DNA from 2 places in the Lysinibacillus fusiformis genome. Region 2 is predicted to be linked to the other one. Evidence: riboswitches for the same ligand, from Rfam matches in the RefSeq annotation. Region 2 holds a riboswitch; the other holds the start of a gene.
What was found. A riboswitch is a leader RNA that binds a small molecule or an ion and turns the genes downstream of it on or off. The one in region 2 is predicted to bind thiamine pyrophosphate.
Positions count from the first base shown of each region.

Region 1: another riboswitch for thiamine pyrophosphate. It lies ahead of JTI58_RS21880 (ABC transporter substrate-binding protein); the one in region 2 lies ahead of thiT (energy-coupled thiamine transporter ThiT).

Region 1 is NZ_CP070490.1:4,443,033-4,451,326, forward strand. It holds gene JTI58_RS21850 (solute symporter family protein) at 1-106, shown strand, start outside; gene JTI58_RS21855 (hypothetical protein) at 199-381, shown strand; gene JTI58_RS21860 (TatD family hydrolase) at 407-1,156, opposite strand; gene JTI58_RS21865 (ABC transporter ATP-binding protein) at 1,146-1,895, opposite strand; gene JTI58_RS21870 (ABC transporter permease) at 1,870-2,643, opposite strand; gene JTI58_RS21875 (thiamine-binding protein) at 2,643-2,933, opposite strand; gene JTI58_RS21880 (ABC transporter substrate-binding protein) at 2,935-3,930, opposite strand; TPP riboswitch at 4,085-4,195, opposite strand; gene parC (DNA topoisomerase IV subunit A) at 4,316-6,754, opposite strand; gene parE (DNA topoisomerase IV subunit B) at 6,751-8,294, opposite strand, start outside.
Region 2 is NZ_CP070490.1:1,008,559-1,016,852, forward strand. It holds gene JTI58_RS05140 (polyphosphate kinase 2 family protein) at 1-514, opposite strand, end outside; gene JTI58_RS05145 (TspO-related membrane protein) at 714-1,427, shown strand; gene map (type I methionyl aminopeptidase) at 1,456-2,211, opposite strand; gene thiT (energy-coupled thiamine transporter ThiT) at 2,374-2,934, opposite strand; TPP riboswitch at 3,068-3,175, opposite strand; gene JTI58_RS05160 (magnetosome magnetite crystal formation protein family) at 3,303-3,626, shown strand; gene JTI58_RS25035 (hypothetical protein) at 3,682-3,804, shown strand; gene JTI58_RS05165 (SbcC/MukB-like Walker B domain-containing protein) at 3,847-6,927, opposite strand; gene JTI58_RS05170 (exonuclease SbcCD subunit D) at 6,924-8,081, opposite strand; gene JTI58_RS05175 (SGNH/GDSL hydrolase family protein) at 8,223-8,294, opposite strand, start outside.

The DNA of each region.
Region 1 (8,294 bases), 1.6 Mb from region 2:
TGGTTTCTTCGGCACATTACTTTCTAAAGAAACAGATGATGCGAAATATCGTGAAGTTGACGTTAAAGCAAACACAGGTATTTCTGTACAGGACGTATCTCACTAATACACTCGACAGCCTCGTAAGTATCTTGCTTACGAGGTTTTACTTTTTCTTCCCTATTCGCTACTATAGAATTAAATAATGAATTGGAGGTTATGCTCGTGTCACAGTCTAACGCTAAAAAAAAACGTATGCATATTAAACGCACAGTCGGTAAAGATGTTGAAAAAAATCGACAATCTATCTCTTTCAGTACACATGAACGCTTAACGAAAACAAAGAACGAAAAATTGGAGCATGATTATACAAAATATAAAAAGCAGTATAAGGACGATTAACTCGTACCCTATACTGCTTTTTCTTTTAAAGCCGATAGAAGGCTTTCGTGTTTTGCGTAATGATTTTGGCCGCTTCCTGTATTGACAGTCCTTTGATAGAGGCAATCACCTCAAGCGTAGAATGCATCATCCATGGCGATGTACGCTTGTTCGTAAACGGTCCTTCAAACGGCCAAGGACCATCCGTTTCCACCATCATCAGTTCAATCGGATAAGCATGAATTAGCTGTTGAATCTCCTCTTCATACAAACAATCTGGCGTAATGGAAATAAAATAACCACGCTCGATCATGCGCTTCACAACAGCTTCATCCCCTTTAAACCAATGAAAATGGGCTTGACGCAGCTGATGCTTTTCCAGCAAATCACACACAACACTAGCGTCCTCATATACAGCGTGTAATACAATCGGCTTATCCAGTTCCTTCGCCAATACAACAAAACGCTCTAATAACGCCACATAAGGACGATCATCAATCGCTTGCTCTTGCCTTAAATAATAAGGTAGACCCACCTCACCAATAGCCACCATCTCATCCTTATGCGTACGAATCCAATCGAATAAAGCTGCCTCATCGCTTGGACTTAGTAAAGGCTGTTCAGGATGGAAGCCAAAAGCAGCCTTTACTTGCTGATAGCTGTTCGATAAACGCAACGTTCTTTCACACGAGGATAGTTGCATGCTAACCGCAATCACAGCATCGACCTCTTCCAACAATAATGGAATTTCCTCATCGTTATACTGTTCCAAATGAATATGCGCATCAATCAACATACATATCACCCTTTTCTTCTTGTAAATACGTAAATAGCTGTTGCTTTAACGCTGTGAACGCTGCGGAATGTCGAATCTCCTCTTTCCGTGGTCTCTCAAAGGGCACGATGATTTCCTTTTTAACAGTTGCTGGACGTTTGGTTAAGACAAGTATACGATCCGCTAAAAAGAGAGCTTCCTCAATACTATGTGTAACAAATAGGATTGATTTACGATACTCTTCCCAGATGGATAAAAGCCATGCCTGCATTTCCAGTCTTGTAAATTCATCCAACGCAGAAAATGGTTCGTCTAAGCATAAAATCGGCTTATCACTAACCATTGCACGAATGAACGATACACGCTGCTGCATGCCTCCTGACAGTTCGTTCGGATAGGCATGGATAAAGGAGGCAAGACCAACCTTTTCTAGCCATGCCTTGGCACGTTCCACATCAGGTTTATGCTGTAATTCCTCTACAAGCGTGACATTTTCTAAAATCGTACGCCAGGGTAATAGGCAAGGTTGCTGTGGCATATAGCCAATCGTTCCTCTTTTTTGCTGGATATCCTCTTCATTTAATAAAATGGCTCCTTGATCAATTGGCGAAACACCACCAATTAATTGAAAAAGTGTGCTCTTACCACTGCCTGAAGGACCCACAATGGCCACAAACTCACCATCCCTTACGTCAAATGAAAGTTGATCAAGGACTTTTAGTGCATCGAAGGATTTAGCGATGTTTTGAATGCTGAGCATGATAGCCTCTCCCCTTCACCATGAATTTTTCAATCAAACGAATCCCGCTAAACAATAGTAAGCTCAAGAGAACAATCGCAAAAATTGCCACAAATACACGATCTGTTCGGAAGGAGGACTGAGCTAAGGTCATGTAAACACCAATACCCTTTTTTGCACCGAGCCACTCCGCAATCACAGCCCCCATCACACTATATGTAGCAGCAATTTTAACGCCTGAGAAAATGGCTGGATAAGCATGAGGCCATTCCAGCTTCCAAAAAGTTTGTGCCTTGGTAGCACCGATCATGGCAAAATAATGCTTTAATTCAGGGGCCGTTTGCCTAAATCCATCCATCGCTGCAATGACAATTGGGAAAAAGCACACGAGGCAAATAATAATGAGCTTCGGTAATAAGCCAAAGCCAAACCAAATAATAAGCAATGGTGCCAAGACAAGAATGGGAACATTTTGCGACATAATAAGAATTGGATAAAACAACTCCCGAATGAATGTAAAACGATGCAACACAATCGACACCGTTAGACCACAAGCAATGCCAATGGCCAGACCTAGTAAGGCTAACTGCACCGTAGCGAATACATGTGGTAGAAAGGTTTGATACGACTGAAAGGCTTCCGACAAAATACTACTTGGCGCAGGTAATAACCAATGTGGAACTTCAGCAAAATGCACGATTAGTTCCCATATGAATAAGAGGAAGGCGATAAAAATTATCGTCCTTCCCTTTTGCAATGCACGTTTCATTACTGATATTTCTCCGTTAATGTATCCATCGTAATACCCTTTGGCTGATATAAAATTTTCACTTGTGTAATAACATTAATGGCTCCTAGCTCGATCATCTTCTCATTCATTTTTTCAATGATTTGGAGCAATGTAGAAAGCTCGCCTTCCATCGTTGTTTCCAATGGATGTACCTCATATTTCACGCCAGAAGCATCGATCACAGCAATCGCTGCATCCACATAAGGGATAACATCTTCATATTTCTCTGTCTTTGGTATGATTTGCACACTGATTAATGAATTTGCCATGTTAATTGGCCTCCTTTTTAGGTAAGAAATCATTTGTAAAGGCTTGTTTCGCATCAAACTCGCCCTCTAGTACATGATTGCTAGACATCCATTTTGCATAGTTTTCCCACACAGAAAGCTTTTGCTCTCCCCATTGCTTGGCATCATCCTGATATTTATCTGCCAGCCATTCCTGACTTTTATGCACTAGCTCTTTATCTAAATCAGGAGCCGCTTCGATTAACATATCAGCTGCTTCACTTGGGTTTTCTATTGCGTATTCATAGCCTTTTGATGTAGCTGCAACAAAGGCTTTGACAACATCAGGGTTGTCCTGTAGCATTTTTTCATTCGTAGCTAGAACAGGTGTATAGTAATCCAATTGATCACTATAATCCGTTAGATACAGCATATTAATCTTTTCCCCACGCAGCTCAGCTTCAATCCCAGTCCATGCATAATAAATCCAAGCAAAATCAATGTCTTTTTCCATCATTGTGAAGAAATCTAAATCCCCTGCATTGACGATATCTAGCTTATTGATATCTGCCTTTTCTGTTTGCATTAATGATTGGAGAACGGCTTGCTCTAATGGCGCACCCCAACCACCATAAGTTTTACCTTCAAAATCCTTTGGCGATGTAATGCCTTTTGATGCAATAGAAGCAAAGCCAGATGTATTATGCTGAATAATCGCTGCGATAGAGACCAGCGGCACATCTTGTACACGCGCCTGTGTAATGCCTTCCTGATAGCTCACGCCAAACTCTGCCTTTCCAGAAGCAACAAGCTGATCTGCGCCCGCCTCACCAGGCATAATTATCTCAACATCTAAGCCCTGTTCCTCAAAATAACCAAGTTTTTTTGCGACATACAGACCTGTATGATTCGTATTCGGTGTCCAATCCAGTACCACAGACACCTTTTTCAGCTTGTCACTTGCCTGCTTGTCCTCCTTGTCACTACAGCCCACCAAAGTCAAAAGTGCTGCCAATAGAATAAATAACCATTTTTTCATGCGAAAGCCTCCCAGTTTGTAATATGAAAGTGTTCATGAATGAATGTTGTCACCAGAAGAAAGCGTATACAAGGTTTTCAAACTATTGCTTGAAAACATAAAAAAACGCCTAGGATTCCTCCCAGACGTATTACAATCATTCTTCAAAACTTTGCTTTTTTGAATAGATGTTCCCTACGCTGGTACGAGCCAAATCAGGTTCAAAGGGTCAGCGTCTATCGGACACAATCTCAGCTAGCAACTACTAGCCCCCCTACATTCTTTCGCTATGAACTTTTCGATGATTATTATACCCATAGTTACACTTAAATGACAAGGTGCTATTTTTGAATAACGATTGTATTCAAGACAAAAGCCCAGTTCTCCTAAGAGACTGGGCATGATATTAGCTAGGTTTTTGTTCTTTTTTGGCTGTTAATACATGGGAAATCGCCCCATCTGTTGCAATATCCACTTTAAACGAACCGTTGGAATGGCGATCTGCACGAGACAATGCTTGTACAGCAATTACCTCTTGAACGCCTTTTTCGGTTTCAATCACAACCTGCTCCTCGTCTGTCGCTTGTATAACTGCTACAATTCGGTGAGGATTTGCTTTTAACTCTGTTAATACTTTTAGTCCACGTTTTGCACGACTTGCTACTTCAACTTCAGCGACATTCATTTTCTTCACGGCTCCACGCTGTGTCACAATCACTACATATTGTGTAACATCAGGCTGTAGCACATTGACACCAACTAAGGCTTCTCCATCTTTTAGCGTGATCCCTTTCACACCGCCTGTTTTCACACCTGTAACGGGTAGTTCCTCCATCGGGAAACGAATCGCATAGGCTGTATCCGTTGTTAGCATCAGTTCTACATCATCCGTCACAAACGATGCATAGATCATCGCATCACCAGCCTTGACGTTCATCGTTTTAATTGGCTTTGAATAACGTGTTACCGCATAGTCTGCGAGTGGTGAGCGCTTAATTTGACCATCTTTTGTGGCTGTGAAGACATACGTATTTGGCTGTTCAAATGTTTCAAAGCCATAGACCGCAATAATCGATTCATCTTCCCCTGTTGGGACAATACTGGAAATATGCTGGCCCAGGTCCTTCCAGCGTATGTCAGGAAGCTCATGAACAGGTTGATAAATATAATTGCCACGATTTGTGAACAGCAATAGATGGTGCTGTGTATTTAAGTTTGCTTCATACAATAAATAATCCGAATCCTTCATGGCAAAATCTTGCCCATTTGAAGCGGCATGAGAACGTGTCGATGTACGTTTAATATAACCGTCCTTCGTCACTGTCACGACAACCTCTTCACTTGGCACAAGGACATCCAATGTAATTTTAATTTCTTCAATTTCCTGCTCAATCTTCGAGCGACGTGGCTCTGTAAAGCGTTTCTTAATGTCTAGCAACTCTTGTTTAATAACACGTACTAGCTTGGCTTCACTTTGTAGAATGCCCTCTAGCTTCGCAATTAACTTATTTAACTCGTCCTGTTCCTGACGAAGCTCTGTAATATCCGTATTCGTTAAACGGTATAATTGTAGGCTTACAATGGCCTCTGCTTGTACCTCTGTAAAATCAAACTTCGCTTGTAAATTAAGCTTTGCATCCTTCTTATCATTAGAAGAACGAATCGTCGCAATTACTTCATCTAAAATGGAAAGGGCTTTAATTAAGCCTTCTACAATATGAGAACGGTCCTTTGCCTTTTGTAAATCGTAAATGGAGCGGTTTGTCACTACTTCTTTTTGATGGGCGATATACGCATCCAGCAATAATGGCAATGTCATCATCGTTGGGCGACGATTGTGGATGGCAATCATATTAAAATTATAAGCTACCTGTAAATCCGTTGTTTTAAACAAGTACTGTAAAATTCCTTGCCCTGGTACATCCTTTTTCAGCTCAATCACGACACGTAAGCCTGTACGGTCTGATTCATCTCGAATTTCCGCAATACCTTCTAGTCGTTTATCTACACGTTGCTCATCAATTTTTTTCACAAGATTCGCTTTATTTACATCGTATGGTAACTCCGTGATAACAATTTGCTCTTTGCCACCCTTGATTGGTTCGACAACCGCTTGGGCACGGACAATGATTTTGCCACGACCTGTTTCATACGCCTTTTTGATGCCGTCCACACCTTGAATGATACCACCAGTTGGGAAATCTGGCCCTTTAATCACCGTCATCAATTCATCTACACTAACATTAGGCTTGTCTAAGCGCATCAACACAGCATCCAGTACTTCATCTAAGGCATGTGGCGGAATATCCGTCGCATAACCAGCGGAAATCCCTGTAGAGCCGTTGACTAATAGGTTTGGAAAACGTGCTGGTAAAACGGTTGGCTCCATATCCTGGTCATCAAAGTTTGGCACAAACTCGACCGTTTTCTTGCCAATATCTCGTAGCATTTCAGCGGCAATAGCAGATAGTCTCGCCTCTGTATAACGCATCGCAGCTGGTGGATCACCATCGACCGAGCCATTGTTCCCGTGCATCTCAATGAGCATATGACGCGCCTTCCAGTCCTGACTCATACGGACCATCGCCTCATACACAGAGCTATCGCCGTGCGGATGATAGTTACCAATCACGTTACCCACTGTTTTTGCGGATTTACGGAACGGTTTATCGTTTGTATTGCCTTCTGTAAACATCGCATATAAAATACGGCGCTGTACTGGTTTAAGACCGTCACGTGCATCAGGCAACGCGCGGTCTTGAATAATATATTTACTATAGCGACCAAAACGGTCACCCATCACTTCTTCTAACGGTAAATCTTGAAACTTTTCTGTACTACTCATGCTTGGTCCTCCTCTTGTTGGATGAATTCATTCTCTAAAATGTTAGAATCATCCTCCATACCGAAGTCTACATTGGCTTCGATCCACTTACGACGTGGTTCTACCTTATCGCCCATTAACGTCGTGACACGTCTCTCTGCACGTGCACCATCCTCGATTGTGACACGAATCAACGTCCGTGTTTCAGGGTTCATCGTTGTGTCCCATAGTTGGTCTGCATTCATCTCACCAAGACCTTTATAGCGCTGTAATATGTAACCCTTTCCAACCTTTTTGATGGCCTTTTGTAAATCACTTTCTGTCCAAGCATATTCAATGACTTCTTTTTTCCCAGTACCCCTCGAGACTTTATAAAGCGGTGGTAGCGCGATATAGACTTTTCCTGCTTCAATTAGTGGACGCATATAACGATAGAAGAATGTTAATAGCAAGACTTGAATATGTGCCCCGTCTGTATCCGCATCGGTCATAATCACTACTTTATCGTAGGCGGAATCCTCCACCGCAAAATCCGTTCCAACACCTGCCCCAATCGCATGGATAATCGTTGAAATTTCTTCGTTTTTCATAATGTCCTGTAGCTTGGCTTTTTCTGTGTTGATTACTTTCCCACGCAATGGCAGAATCGCTTGGAATGTACGATCACGGCCTTGTTTGGCAGAACCTCCTGCAGAATCACCCTCGACTAAATACAGCTCATTTTTTGACGCATTGCGTGACTGAGCTGGCGTTAATTTTCCTGATAGAATCGTACTACCCTTTTTGTTTTTCTTCCCATTTCGTGCATCCTCACGTGCTTTACGAGCCGCTTCACGTACTTGCTGCGCACGAATCGCTTTACGAACAAGGGAAGCCGATAACTCCGCATTTTCCTCTAGCACATACAAAATTTGCTCAGACACCACACTATCCACTGCAGAACGAGCCTCACTTGTACCAAGCTTGCCCTTTGTTTGACCTTCAAATTGTAGTAAGTGCTCTGGGATACGAACAGACACAATGGCCGCTAAGCCCTCACGAATATCTGTCCCCTCAAGGTTTTTATCCTTGTCCTTTAACAAGCCAATTTTTCTTGCATATTCATTAAAGACACGTGTCAATGCTGCTTTTGCACCCGTTTCATGTGTACCACCATCACGTGTACGAACATTATTAACAAATGATAAGATCGTTTCCGAATAACCATCGTTATACTGGAAAGCGAACTCTACTTCGATATCATCTTGTATACCTTCTACATATTTCACTGGATGAAGGACATCTTTTTCCTCATTCAAATACGCAACGAAAGCTTCAATGCCATTCTCATAAAAGAACACATCATTTTTGCCTTCCTCGCGCTCATCGATTAATTCAATTTTTAAACCCTTTAATAAAAAGGCTGATTCACGTAATCGTTCTGCTAACGTATCATAATTGAATTTTGTGACAGAGAAGATCGTTTCATCTGGTAGGAAATGGACAAGTGTTCCTGTCTGCTTGGTTTGACCAATATTTTCAAGCGTTGTGACAGGCTGTCCCCCGTGCTCAAAGCGCTGAC
Region 2 (8,294 bases):
GGTTTTGTTCACGTTCTTTAAAGCGTTTTAATTGCTCCTCATCTGAAACATGAAGCCAGAACTTAATAATTATGTAATCTCCTGCAGTTAAGATCTTCTCAAAATTATTAATTTCTTCATAAGCACGAGACCATTCATCCTTCGTTGCAAATCCTTCGATGCGTTCTACTAATACGCGACCATACCATGAGCGATCAAAAATAGCGATTTGTCCATGTTGAGGCAATTTTCTCCAAAATCGTTGTAAATAGTTGTAGCGTAATTCATGTGCTTGAGGAGCAGATATAGGGTGTACAACATAACCGCGTGGATCGACGCGTTCGATCAATCGTTTAATAGCGCCACCTTTACCAGCCGCATCCATTCCTTCAAATACCAAGATTAAGCCAATTTTATTTTTTAATAAAAACTGTTGCGCGTTTAACATTTCATATTGGAGTACTTTTAATTTCTTTTTATACATCTTTTTGTCTAGTTCAATGGATAGGTCTAGATTTTTCAAATTTTGTGCCATGAAACTTCACTCCTTTTATTTGGATATTCTTATTGTACTAAAGAAATATATGGATGCCTATCAGGCATGGTAAATTGTAGATATTATTAGTAAAACAACACGATACATTGTTAGGAATTTCCGTTATAATAAAAAAAGTGACAGTACTATACTTATTTGTCTTTTCCCTATACAATCTAACACGAAGGGAGAGGAAAACATGCCTCGGTTTATCATGATGACAATCTCTTATCTTGTCTCAATCATCCTAACCTTTTCATCCTTTTTCGTGAACATCAACGGTCAATCTTCGCTAGAAATCGCTAATCGTTTTTCTGTAGTATTTGCACCGGTTAGTATAAGTCATGTAATTTGGATTATCATTTATTTATTACTCGGTTATTGGTTAGTTATGAACATCAAAAAGACAACTTTGAAACAGTCTGCGCTCTTTAGTTGCATAAATATATTACAAGCATTGACGGTATACGTCTGGCATCATGAGTTATTTATTGTTTCTCTTGGCATTACATTACTCTTAGTCTTGTATTTATTTATGCTGTATAATACGTACCCTCTTCAGGACAAAGCCTTGTCTGGTCGTATTCCTTTCTCCATTTATTTAGCATGGATGACATTTATTTTTATCACAAATACAAGCTTTACATTAACGGCTTATGGTTGGAACGGCTTTGGTCTTAGTACGCCTCTTTGGGCAGTGATTTTACTAACATTAGGAGGAGCCATTGCGCTACATATCCGTTTCCATCACTTTGATGTTATGTATCCAAGTGTTTTTATTTGGGCTTATATTGGAATCGCCATACATAATGGTTTTGATGAGCTACTTGTCACTACAGCCGCCTTATTTTTATGTGGTGTTCTCTTTGTTGGCATTTTATTTATTAAAAAAAATCCTGCCTACCAAAAATAAATTGGTTAGCAGGATTTTTCATTATATCCTATTCTTCGTCTAATGACGTTAGGATAATTGGTTTATCCTTTGTCACAATGACTGAATGTTCGATTTGAGCTACAAGTGATTTATCAGGTGTCACGAATGTCCAGCCATCACCAGCTTCTACAATATGCTCTGCTTTTGCTGAGATAAATGGCTCAACCGCAAGCACCATACCTTCTTTCATAATGGTAGAATCCCATGCATCATAATAGTTTAAAATATGATTTGGCTCATCATGTAAAGATTTACCTAAGCCATGACCTGTTAAATTCATAATAACAGTTAAGTCATTAGCACTCGCCTCACGTTCAACTGCTTTACCAATTTGATTTAATTTAGATCCAGCCTTTACCTTTGTCATTGCTCGATCAAAGGCACTTTTGGCAACACGGCATAGCTTTTCTTTGTCTTCATAGCCTTCACCAACAACAAATGAGATACCTGTGTCAGCAAAGTAGCCGTTTAAGGAGCCAGAAACATCAATATTCACAATATCGCCTTCTTGAATAACACGCTTTCCTGGAATACCATGCGCCACTTCTTCATTGACACTAATACATGTATATCCAGGGAAATCATATTCTCCCTTCGGTCCAGAAATAGCGCCTGCCTCCGCAAACATGCGGCCAGCAATTTCGTCTAGTTCAAGTGTTGTAACACCTGGTTTTGTTGCAGCTTTCATCGCTTCGCGAATTTCAGCACAAATGCGTCCTATTTTTTTAAAAGCTTCAATCTCTTCTTGTGTTTTTACAATCATGTATAACGTCCCTTTCATCTAATATCTATTCTTTAATATAACATAACTTTTTATGCGTATAACGATAAACGCTTTAAATATTGTATGCTTTCCTACTTTGCAAAGTGCTAAAAGAGCTATTCACAATAAAAAAGTCCCCCCACTCATGTGAAGGGACTTGCATTAAGCTTTTCTTTGCATTAATTGTGGAGCGGCTGTGAATAAAAGAACACCAACGATTGCCGTTAATATAGTTGCTGGTAGCATATATGTACCGTTATAGATGATGGAATAGATCCAAGCATTTTGATCGCCAGCATATTCTGCAAAAAATACAGCACCAGCAATTGTATGTGCCGCGTATCGTAAGAAGCCTGCGAAAACGGTACCTATTATAATATAAAGTGCCATTTTTGTTTTGTTCATATGTTTAGCAGCGTCCAACACTGGTCCACGTACAACTGCCGCTAATCCTACAACTGTAAAAGCAACACCATAATCTAGTAATCCTTGTAGCCAGTGCACGATATAGGAACCAAACATTGTTTGCATAACACCCACAAGTAGTCCCGTTGTTAGCCCAGCTACTAGGCCCCAACGAAACGCGATTAACATAATAGGTACCATGACAAGACTAACTGAGCCACCTTGTGCCCATACTTTAAAGGATACCTGATCAAGTACTAGCCCAATCGCTGCAAATATCGCAATCTCCACTAGCATTAACAGTCTTTTTTTGTCCATACATATTCTCTCCTTTGTTCCGATGTAGGATACAAGAGCAGGAATAGAAATGCACTGATATGTCTCTTTCTGACACCATTTTCCCCCAAGAATGAAAAAACGATGCCAGGACAGAGCCTCACATCGTACAAGTGTCGGTTTCTATCCACATCCCTACGCAAGCGTTAACTTACAGGTTCGAAGAGTCAAGGCATTACGTGCCCAGTCTCAGCTGACATCATCAGCTCCCCTTGTGGTCGTTACATCTGAATTTATTTGAACATTTTCATTGTACGCAAAGGATAGGAGGATTACAACCTCTTCCATACATTATTTTTTTGAAACTTTGCTATTATTCATGCGTAAATATTAAAAAAGGAGGTACAACTATGGAGAATCAAAAAATTTTAGCTGCCTTTAGTTATCTTAGTATTTTCTTCGCCCCTTTCATCGTTCCATTAATTGTGTACATTGTGACAAAAGATAGTGATGTAAAAAAACATTCGATTCGTGCACTTGTCTCTCATTTAATTCCTTTTGTTTTTGGCATCCTGTTCTTTATTGTCTTTGTTTTTTCCACATTTAGTTTAGATCCAACCTCCAGTAATAATACAGTGATGATTATTTGGTTTGCTTCATTCGCCATCTATGCCCTCGTCTCACTTGGTATTGTGATCTGGAATATTATTCAGGCTGTTCGCGTTATCCGTTAATGTTTTATTTTTAAGAGAAACAGGTAGTAGTAATTGTAAAAGGAGCTGTTTTTGGATGAAAGTATCAAACGTTGTGAAAACCGCCGTAAAGTTAGCACCGATTGTTATTCCTATCGTCAGAAAAGTAATGGCTGCAAAAAAGGGAACAACGCCTACAGCCACACCTCGAAAAAAATAAAACCAAGGCGTATTCCTTTTTTTTCGGAAATACGCCTTCGTTTTATTTCACTTCAAAATGTGTTTGACTATGTCCATTCAATGTTTTTTCTACATGTAAAACTGCTGGCATCGCAGATTTCAATTCAGGTACATGAGAAATAACGCCAATCATACGACCAGAATCCTGTAAATCAATTAATGTATCAATTGCCTTATTTAGTGATTCCTCATCGAGTGAACCAAAGCCCTCATCAATAAACATCGTTTCAATATGGATATTACCTTGGAAGCTTTGAATCACATCTGCCATTCCCAAAGCAAGACTTAGCGAAGCATTAAATTTTTCGCCTCCTGATAATGTTTTAACATCTCGTAATTGATCCGTATAGGCATCATAAACATCAAGACCAAGTCCACTCTGCTTTGCATGCTTTTCCAATCTATCTGAGCGTCTGAGCTCAAATTGACCGTTTGATAAATGATACAGCCGTATATTGGCAGCTTCTGTAATTTGATCTAAATAATTAATTTGTATATAACGCTCAAAGGATAGCTTTTTCGCGTTTTGTCCATTTAATAATCCATAGAGTTCCTTTACTCGCCCTGCTTCCTGTTCAAGTAAATGAAGCTCTCTCGCTATTTCTTCTACCTTTTCAATAAAGCCCTGGCATGCTTGTGCAAAACCATTCATCTGTTGCAAACGTTTAAATGCTTCCTCATAGGAAATACGATGCTGTTCTACCCTTGCTTCCATCAACACTAAATCTTGCTTCTCTTTCCCTTGAAGATATGTAGCCCCTTCGGTAATTTGGATTCGCAAAGTGTGTACTTGTAAAGCATAGTCGCTGCATGTTTTTCGAAGGGCATCTAATTGCATGGCACTCCGTTTGGCAGTAGCATATTCCTCGTAGCTATTGAAACCTATTTTCTGCATATTTGCTGAAAATTGCTGAAGCTTTTCATTCATTTTGAGCTGTAATTCCTCAAAAGACTGTTTGGCAATTTCTACAGTTAATTTTGCATTGCTAGCCGCTTCCTTTGCCACATGCAAATTTTCTTGACTCGCTTGCCATCTTTTTTGCAGATTTTCTTTCTGTTTGCTGACATCAGTAAGTTGTTGCTTTAATTGCTGTATAGTTGGTAAGTTAGCTGGCATCTGCTTCAGCTGTTCTTCTACAACCGCTTGTAATCTTGTCCATTCTTTCATCTGCTCCGCTAAATATTGCTCTAGTTTGCTCTGCTTGTTTCGTAGCTGTTCTATTCGATCATGCTGATGTTTTATTTTTAATCGCAAATCAGCTAATTGGTTATAGATAATTTTTAAGGTAGCAATTTCTTTCTCCACTTCATGTAAAGTAGCGGTGATCTGTGCTCGGTCTTCTTGTTTAATATGCTGTGCCTCAAGTTGTTGACATGCATCTTGAAGAAGTTGTTGTGCAGATGCCAAAAATGCCTCTTGTTCTAGATACTTACGCTCGTCTGAAGATGCCTTCGCTCTTAATGTTTCTACTTCAGCAAGCTCGATAACTTCCAGTTGCTCATTGTGTGCTTTCTGATGAGTCATACTACCACAGACAGGACAAGGGTCCCCTTCCTTCAGCTTTTTGGCTAAAATACTAGCCTGACTCGTCAACCACCGTTGCTGCAATAGCTGAAGTGCCTCTTTGCTTTCTTGATAGAGAATAGCTGAAGCGGCTACATCCTGCTTTGCTAACTCTACTGTATTTTTATATTTCTCAACCTGCTTGACTAAAGCTACCTGTTCCCGTAGTTTCGGTAACTGTTCTAAGTAGCCTTCATATGGCTCACCCTGTTTTTCATAGCCCTCCACCGTTTGAGAAAAATGCTTCAATTGCTCTTGTTCTTTTTCCAAAAGCATAAGGTTATCAGTTACTGCTCGTTTCGCTGTTTCAGCATATTGCTCCGCTATTTGCAGCTGTTGTACATTATTTTCATACGCTTCAAATTTCGGCAATAACGCCTGTAACTGCATTTCCTGCTGTAAGATTTGCTGACGTTCAGGCTCTTTAGCCTCTTCTACTGCATATTCTTCTTGTGCACCTTGCAACTGTTCTTCTGCCTGCTGTTGTTTAACTTTCGCTTGTTGAAAAGCTTGTTCTTTTACGTTCAGTTCAGCACGTAAATCCCTGCCTTGTTGTTCTAGCTGCACAAGTCGCTCTGCTTGTTCTGCTAAAGCAATCTCCTGCTCCTTTGCTTGGTATCTATCCTGCTCTTGTAACAGCATCTGTAGTCGTTGCTGTCGATTAGCTTGCTCATCGAATTGTTCATTAAGCGTTTTAGCTAAGCGATAATATTCTTGCTCTTTTTGATGAAGGCTATAAGCTTCATCGTATTGTAGCTGTTCATTTTCTATACATTTCTTATAGAAGCTAAACTCCTCATCAAGTGCCTGCGTCAGTTGATGTAAATTCCCTGTATTATCAGCAATCAATGTGAATAAAGTGGAAGAACGTTGTGGTAAAGCGCCGACAATTTGACCAAGTAAATGTTCTTTTAATTGTTTGGCACGCTCAAGGTCACTTTCTGCCTCTTTACGTTTGGCATCAAGCTTTTTTGCCATGACGCCGAAACGATCTGTTTTAAAGATTTTCCGTAGAATTACTTCTTTATTTGTAGAATCAGAGGTTAATAGTTTACGAAATTCACCTTGAGGTAACATCACAATTTGGCTAAATTGATCTTTTGTGAGACCTATAATTTCATGTAATTTCTTATCGACTTCAAGGGTTTGCTGCTTTTCTACAATACTATAATCAAGCTTTCCCTCTTTTACTTCAGCTAGCTCTATTTTCTTCCCAGTAACCGTTTTATTTTTTTCTTTAATATGACCTGGCTGTCTTACGATTTGATAGACTTTTCCATGCATTTCAAAGATGAGTTCTACAGCTGTATAGACATCATCATGAGCAAAGCCGCTTCTCAGTAATGCTGTATCCTGACGATCCTCCCCACTGCCTGATCCGTAAAGAGCATAGCAAATAGCATCGAAAATGGTTGTTTTCCCAGCACCAGTTTTACCAGAAATAGCAAACAATCGATGTTCTCCTAGTTCTTGAAAATCAATTACTTCCGTGTCTTTATATGGACCAAATGCAGTAATTGTTAACTTTAATGGCTTCATTTTACTGTCTCTCGCTCCTCATCTAATAATTCCTGTAGCATCTCTGTGAAAAGACGTTCCGTATCTTCATCTGGCTGAATGCCGATAATATCGGTGAAAAATGAACGAAATAAGTCAATATCCTCTAGTTTTTCAGCTTCCACCACTTGTAGTTCACGTGGCGCATCTTGCCTTAGTACCTTACGTTCCACATGCATAGCGTGCGGAAACACACTACGAATGCGTTCCATCGGTGAAGTCACAGATATTGTATCCGTCAATCTAACAAATACATAGTCCTCACTTGGTGTTTGCCTTAATAAGTCCTCCAACTGACCTTCTACTACTCGTAAATCTCTTCTTGGCACAAGTTTTCTTTTACTAACTGTGCTATTACCTTGCTCATCTAAATCGATAATTAAAAAGCCTTTCTCATGTAAATGTTCAGATAACGAATATTTTAATGGAGAGCCTGCATAGCGAATGGTTTCGTTTAAGACAAAATGTGCCTTATGTAAGTGCCCAAGTGCCGTATAGTGGAAAGGTTTAAATAAAGCTGCATTTACACAATCTGAACCTCCAATGGAAAGTGGTCGCTCGGAATCACTTGTATTGGCTTCTTCCTCACCATACTTCGTCACAAAGGCATGTCCAACAAAAACATGTCGCTTACTTGTGTCCATGTCTTCCGTGATATGCTCAATAATTTTTTGCATGGCGTCTTGATGAGAACGGATTGATTCTTCTTCAAAGATGTTGCGAATGGCAGCTGGCTCTGCATAGGGTACTAGATGGAAATGTACTTCTCCATGTTGATCATTCAAAACAATAGGTGCATGATTTTTTGTAAATTGGCCCTTGATATATAAACCACTATCCCTCATTAAACGGCTGCCAAAATTTAAACGTCCTGCACTATCGTGATTTCCCGCCACTGCTAAAACAGGAATCTTCTTCTCTAATACTATTTTCGCTAATACATCATTTAATAAATTAACTGCCTCAATAGGAGGCATCGAACGGTCATATAAATCACCTGCGATGATAATTACATCTGGTTTTTCCTCATCTATCGCTTGTATAAATTGTTGAAGAATATCATGTTGATCTTCTGTCATATAGACACCTTGAACAAGCTTTCCTAAATGCCAATCTGCTGTATGAAATATTTTCATTCTTGTACCTCCTAGTCTTCTCTATATTTTAGCATGACTATTCCCTATCTAGTGCTTTCTAACGGTTTAGTAGTTCTAGCCAAAATTGGTTTTCATAGAAAAAAGCATCTTATTAGGTAAGATGCCTTAGATATCGGTTATTTAGATGTATTTGATAAATGCCTTATATCCTGGGAATCCCTGAATAACGTAAGTCGTAAGAGAAGTTTGATG